Regions from separate parts of the Duganella sp. S19_KUP01_CR8 genome, predicted to be linked through region 2. Evidence: predicted binding sites of a transcription regulator. Region 2 holds the regulator's gene; the other holds the start of a gene.
The links. The regulator FliA, encoded in region 2, starts transcription of late flagellar genes. The targets are predictions, from matches to a motif close to CTAAAGTTTNNNNNNNNNNNGCCGNTA.
Positions count from the first base shown of each region.

Region 1 (3,409 bases), on a different contig from region 2:
CAGGTTGCGCAAGGTGGTGTCGCCCAGCAGCGGGCCGCCGGTCTTGGTGTCGGGATCATACGCGCCCAATTGCTTGATCTGGTTGTTCAAGTCGTTGTAGGCCTTGACAAAGCCGCTGACCGAGGTGCTGAGCGAGCCGCTGTCTTTGCTCACCGACAGCGTCGAGCTGCCGACCTTGAGGGCGCTGATGTTCACGCCGGTGACCGCGCCGCTGATGCTGGTGCTGGAGCTGGTGACGGCGATGCCGTTGACGGTGGCCAGCGTGTCGGCCGCCGAGGTCTTCTGGCTCAGGCTCTGCACCCCGCCCGGGTCGTAGCCCAGCAGCGAGACCAGGTCCGGGTCGGGCGGGTTGCCGCCCGATCCGGACAGGGTGATCTTCATGGTCGAGCTGACGCCGGTGGCGGTCGAGGTCAGGATCAGGTGGTTGGGCGTGGCGCTGGCGCCGGTGGCGCCATCCGAAACGATGCTGGCGGTGACGCCGAAGTTGCCCTTGTTGATCGCCGCCATGATGCCCTGCAGCGTGTTGTTGCTGCTGTCGATGACGACGTTGCCGCTGGTGCGGGTCGAGTCGGCGGCGAAGCTGGCGCCCAGGTAGGCGCCGCCGACGCCGGCGGTCAGGCCGGCGCCGGCCGGATTGGTGCCGCCGACGCTGATCGGGCTGCCGTCGGCCGAGATCAGCGAGATCGAGCCGACGGCCGTGGTGCTGGAGCCGATATTGGCGGCGCCGCTGTTGCCGATGCCGCCGGTGACGCTGCCCGTGACCGCTTCGGCGACGGCGATGTTGCTGCCGTCCTGATTGTGAAATTGCAGGTCGCCGCCGACCGCGGTGCCGCTGACGGTGATGTTGGCGTCGGCCAGCGCGCGCCCCACGGCCGAGTTGGGGGCCAGCGCGGCATCGAGCGCGGCGGCGGTGACCCCGCCGCCGCCGGCCGTGCCGGCCGCCTGGGCGGCGATTTCGACGCCGCCGACCTTGAGCGAATAGCTGCCGCCGCCGCTGGTGTCGACATCGCCGAAACTGGAGGCGCCGGCGGCGCCGAACAGCGTGGCGCTGGTGACGGTGGCCGCGGCCTTGGCCGAGACGCCGGTGGTGGTGCTTTTGGCGTTGATGGCGTCGGCCAGCAGGCGCGCGCTGCGGGTGGTGCCGTCGCTGGCGATGACGGTGTTGTTGATGCTCAGCGAGCCCGGCGTCAGGCCGCCGCTCGACAGGCTGGCGCCCAGCTGGGCGCCGGTCAGGCCGAAGCTGCCGCCGCTGACGGTGCCGAGCGAGAAGTTGATGGTGGTCTTGGCGCCCAGGCCGATGGCGGCGGTGGTGGTCTTGTAGCCGCCCGAGGCCAGCGTTTGCGCCTGCGCCAGCTGGTTGATGTTGACCCGATAGGTGCCCGGCTGCGCGGTGCTGCCGGCGGTCGCGGTCATCACGGAGGGGTCGCTGGGCGTGCTCACCAGCGTCTGGAAGCTCGACACCGAGGTCAGTCCGGCCAGCGCTCCGCTGAAGCTGCCCAGCGCGCCGGACAGATTGCCGAACGCCGACACCTGCGCCAGATAGCTGGCCGACTTCTTGTCGAAATCGGCCAGCGGCGCGGATTCGACCGCCATCAGCTTGCTGACGATGGAGTCGACCGGAATGCCAGAGCCGATGCCCGGTGTAGAGATGCCCACGATGTGCTCCTAAGTAAAGCAATAATATAAGACAATATCGGCAGAATCAAACCGGACTTGAGAGGGGAGAATACCTGCCAGTTCAGGCAAAGCTGAAAAAACGGGCAGCGGGGGCGGGGCAGCAGGGCGTAGTGGAGCGGCGATGCGGCTGCGTCACGGGCGCGGCCCGTCAGATCCTGTGCAACACGACAAGCTGGCGTTCCCTGAATCAGGATGCCATGGATGAGGAAAAAGCGGCGCGCGCGAGCGCGGCCGCTTCAGGCGGTTTGCTGGATCAGCAAGCCGGAGGTGCCGGAGTTCGATTCCAGCGATTTGGCGATTTCCAGCGCTTCGGGCGAGGGAATCTGGCGCAACACTTCCTTGGTGGTCTGGTCGACCACCTTGACCACGGTGCGCTTGGTGTCGCTGTCGACCGAGAATTCCAGTCCCTGCGACTTGGCCTGCGCCGACTTGTTCAGCTGCGACACGGCCTGGTGGACCTGATCCAGCGTCGGCACGTTGGCCGGGCCCTTGACGGCGGAGGCGGTCTCGACAGGCGTGGCCGGCGCGCGCGCGGACTGTGCGCTGGCGTCGCCGACGGCGGCGGCCGGACGGTCTACGGGGCGGGCCTGCGAGGCCGAGCCGATGGTATCGATAGTCATGATGCTTCCTTTGTGAAAAATCCCCGGCTGAATAAATCAACCGGGGAACCTAGTCAGAGCGACCTTACCGCGTCAACTCCTACCCGGATTTTAGCCACGCAGCAGGGACAACACGCCGTTCGGCAGCGAGTTAGCCTGGGCCAAGATGGCGGTACCAGCTTGTTGCAGGATCTGGCCGCGAGTCAGGTTGGCCGTTTCCGCCGCGAAGTCGGTATCTTGAATCCGGCTACGCGAAGCGGACAAGTTCTCCGTCGTCGTGTTCAGGTTCGAGATGGTCGAAGCGAAACGGTTCTGGATCGCACCCAGTGCCGCGCGGTTGCTGTTGATCTGGTTCAGCGCCGAGTCGATGGTTTTCAGGGCCTTGTTGGCGCCGTCCACGCTCGACACGTCGACCTTGGCCACCGATTGCAGGTCCGAACCGGTGGAACCGTTGACGATGGTGGTGGTCGGCGCGGCCGAAGCGATCGAGAAACCGCTGTCGGACGAAAAGTTCAGCTTGCCGCCAATGGTGATGGCGCTGTCTTTCGCCGGGCCGGCCTGATCGAAGGCTTTGACGGCGGCGGTGCTGCCCACGGCCGGCTGGTCGGTGCCGCGGACCAGGGTGGTCGCCTTGGCCAACAGATCGTCGCTGGCGGCGTTGGTGTTGTTGATTTCGATGTCGGCGCCGGACGAGCTCGTCAGTTGCAATTCCTTGACACCACTGGTGGTGTTGGTCTTGATGGCGGCCGAGATGCCGGTGGTGCCGCTCTGCGCGTTGATGGCCTGGGCCACTGCCGACAGATCGCCGCCTTTGACCTTGGCCGAAATCGTCACGCCGGTCGAGGTCGAATCCGCCTCCAGCGAGTTGTCGCCGCGCAGGGTGAACTGCACCGAGCCGTCGCCGGCGGTTGGGTCGGCCAAGCCGGAAATGGTGGCGTTGGTGGTCGCGGTTGCGCTCACGCCGCTCTGGCTCGACAGGGCGTTGACACTTGCCGCGATTTTCTTGGCGCTGTCGCCGGCCGCGATGCTGACGTTGGTGGTGGTGCCGCTGCCGGACGTGACGTTCAGGGTGTCCGCAGCCTGGTTGTTGGCCAGGTGGACGTTGGTGGCGGTCGCGGCAGCAGCGGTGGCGT
Region 1 covers NZ_JAQQPR010000050.1:19,194-22,602, reverse strand. Annotated here, with positions in the region: gene fliD (flagellar filament capping protein FliD) at 1-1,656, opposite strand, end outside; gene V6M89_RS29310 (flagellar protein FlaG) at 1,914-2,297, opposite strand; gene V6M89_RS29305 (flagellin N-terminal helical domain-containing protein) at 2,388-3,409, opposite strand, start outside.
Region 1: a site for FliA is predicted at 1,692-1,718, ahead of fliD (flagellar filament capping protein FliD). Genes of this name have one in related genera too.

Region 2 (3,409 bases):
GAAGTGGTGCGCGCCTATCAGGGCAGCGGCCTGGCCGGCTGCATCATGACCAAGCTGGACGAAGCGGCCGCCATCGGCAACGTGCTGGACGTGGTGATCCGCCAAAAACTCAATCTGTTCTACGTGTCGAACGGCCAACGCGTGCCGGAAGACCTGCACCTGGCCGATCCGGCCTACCTGATCGACCGCGCTTTCAAATTGAAACGCGATGTCGTCAACACCCAATACCTGGACGCCGAACTGCCTCTGCTGATGAGCAACGGCCAGCACGAGCAAGCAATGCGCGAGGTGCACCTTGGCTAATTTCGATTTCGACCAGGCGGAGGGACTGCGCCGCATGCTGGCGGGGCCCAAGCCCCGCATCGTCACCTTCCTGTCGGCCACGCCGCAGGACGACAAGGGCGCCATGCTGGTCAACCTGGGCGCCTCGCTGGCGCGCGCCGGCAACGACGTGCTGCTGGTGGACGCCTGCGCCAGCGCCCACGGCGTGGCCTCGCGCCTGGGCGTGGACGGCGGCGCCAGCCTGCTGGACGTGGCGCGCCAGGAGTGCGCGCTGAATCAGGTGATCCACCAGGTGCCGCAAGGCTTTGCTGTGGCGTCGATGACACGCGGCGTGGCGCGCAGCGGCCCGGACGAGACGCGCCGCCTGGCCAAGGCCTTCGACGTGCTGGCCAAGCAGACCGGCATCGTCATCGTCGACGGCGAATTCGACGGCGTGGCCTTCCCGGTGCCGGTCATGGCCAGCTCGGAAATCGTGGTGCAGGTATCGAATAGCGCTACCTCGATCAAGGCCGCGTACAGTATGATCAAGCGCCTGAACCAGGAGCTGGGTCGCCGGCCGTTTGGAATTCTGGTCACCGGGGCTTCCGAATCGGAAGCAAAGGTGGTATACGATAATATGGCACAGGCAGCTAGCCGATACCTGGCGGTGAATCTCGTTTCGATGGGGTCGGTGCCGGCGGATGAATACCTGCAACGCGCGGCACGCTTGGGGCGTGCGGTGGTCGATGCGTTTCCGCTGGCCGGGGCTTCGGTCGCGTTTCGTCAACTGGCGGGGCGCTTCGCGCTGGCCGGCTCGCCATCTTTCCGTTAAGGGAGCATCACAATTTTAGCGCTTAACCAATAATAAACGGCTATGTACACGGTCAAAGGGAAAGTGGACAAGGATTCTTTACTGACGGAGCACATGCCGTTGGTGAAGCGCTTGGCCCACCACATGAAGGCGAAACTGCCGCCCAGCGTCGAAGTCGACGATCTGGTGCAAGCCGGAATGATCGGCCTGCTCGACGCCATCAGCCGTTACGAGGACACCCATGGCGCCCAGTTCGAAACCTACGCCGTGCTGCGCATCCGCGGCGCCATGCTGGACGAGCTGCGCAACAGCGACTGGCTGCCGCGCTCGATGCGCCAGAACATGCGCAAGATCGAAACCGCGATGAGCACGCTGCAACAGCGCCTCGGCCATCCGCCGACCGAGTCGGAAGTGGCCAAGATGCTCAAGCTGTCGCTGGCCGACTATCAGGAAATGCTGTCCGACGGCGGCGGCCACCAGCTGGTGTACTACGAAGATTTTCACGACGACGACGGCAACGACAGCTTCCTCGACCGTTACTGCTCGGACGAGGAGAGCGATCCGCTGCGCTCGCTGCTGGACGGCGACTTCCGCCAGGCCGTGATCGACGCCATCGACGCGCTGCCGCCGCGCGAAAAGATCCTGATGGGGCTGTACTACGAAGAGGAGCTCAACTTGAAAGAAATCGGCGCCGTGATGGGCGTATCGGAATCGCGCGTATCGCAGCTGCATACGCAGGCCGTGGCGCGTCTGCGCGCCTCACTTCGGGAGCGGTCTTGGACTGGGCCAGCGTAGCCGGGGTGCTGCTGGCGCTGGCCGGCATCGTCATCGGCCAGACGCTCGAGGGTGGAAAATTATCCTCGCTGCTGCAACCGGCCGCGTTTGCGATCGTCGTGGTCGGCACTTTCGGCGCGGTGCTGTTGCAGACCAAGTTCCAGACCTTCGTGCGCGGCCTGCGCATGCTGCGCCTGGTGTTCGCGCCGCCGGCCGACACCCGCGTGCTGCTGGCGCGCGACATCAACGCCTGGAACCTGGCGGCGCGCCGCGACGGCCTGCTGTCGCTGGAGCGCTACATGCTCGCCTCCAAGGACAAGTTCAACACCAAGGGCCTGCGCCTGATCGTCGACGGCATCAACCCCGACAAGCTGCGCCAGATCCTCGACACCGAAATCACCGCCTACGAAACCGAGGAACGCCAGGCGGTGCGCATCTGGGAATCGGCGGCCGGCTATTCGCCCACCATCGGCATCCTGGGCGCGGTGCTGGGCCTGATCCACGTGATGGAAAACCTCACCGATCCCAGCAAGCTCGGTTCCGGCATCGCCGTGGCCTTCGTGTCGACGATCTACGGCGTCGGCCTGGCCAACCTGTTCTTCTACCCGATCGCCAACAAGCTCAAGGCCATCGTCACGCAGGCGGTGCACCAGCAGGAAATCGCCGCCGCCGTGTTCTACGACATCGCCACCGGCGACCACACGCGCGTCATCGACGAACGCATCGCCACGCTGATGCGGGAACACTGACATGCAGAACCGGCGCGCCCGCAGGAAGTTCGACGACGAACCGGAGAACCACGAGCGTTGGCTGATCTCCTACGCCGACTTCATCACGCTGCTGTTCGCCTTCTTCGTGGTGATGTACGCGATCTCGGTGGTCAATATCGGCCGCTACAAGGTGCTGTCGGTGGCGCTGGGCGACGCCTTCGGCGGCGCCGGCTCGGCCAAGCCGGTCAACACCGAAGTGCCCAACCTGCCGATACCCAATCCCAACCTGCGGCGCCACGCCGAATTGCTGCGCAAGGAAAAAACCCAGATGACCAAGCTGGCGCAGGACTTGTTGTCCACGCTGGCGCCCCTGGTCAAGGAGGGCAAGGTGCGGGTCACGCAAAACAGCCGCGGCGTCAGCGTCGAGATCAATGCCTCGGTGCTGTTCGATCCGGGCGAGGCGCGCCTGACCAACGAATCGACCGAAGCGCTGCGCGCCGTCGCCGGCCTGCTGAAAAACGACGATCACAAGGTGCAGGTCGAAGGCCACACCGACAACCAGCCGATCCGCAACACGCTGTTCCCGTCCAACTGGGAATTGTCGGCGGTGCGCGCCAGCAGCGTGGTGCGGCTATTCATCGACGCCGGCGTGACGCCGGAACGCCTGACGGCGGTCGGCTTCAGCTCGAACGTGCCGGTGGCGCCGAACGACAACCCGATCGGCCGCGCGCGCAATCGCCGCGTGGCGGTCACGATCTTGTCCGGTATTCCGGATGCGGTAACGGAAGTGCCGACGCAGGCGCCGAATAATTAAGCAATATGCTTGCTGCGTCGCTTAGGGGGCAGACCCCGG
Region 2 covers NZ_JAQQPR010000008.1:26,651-30,059, reverse strand. Annotated here, with positions in the region: gene flhF (flagellar biosynthesis protein FlhF) at 1-303, shown strand, start outside; gene V6M89_RS10010 (MinD/ParA family ATP-binding protein) at 296-1,093, shown strand; gene V6M89_RS10005 (RNA polymerase sigma factor FliA) at 1,136-1,867, shown strand; gene V6M89_RS10000 (flagellar motor protein) at 1,849-2,595, shown strand; gene motD (flagellar motor protein MotD) at 2,597-3,370, shown strand.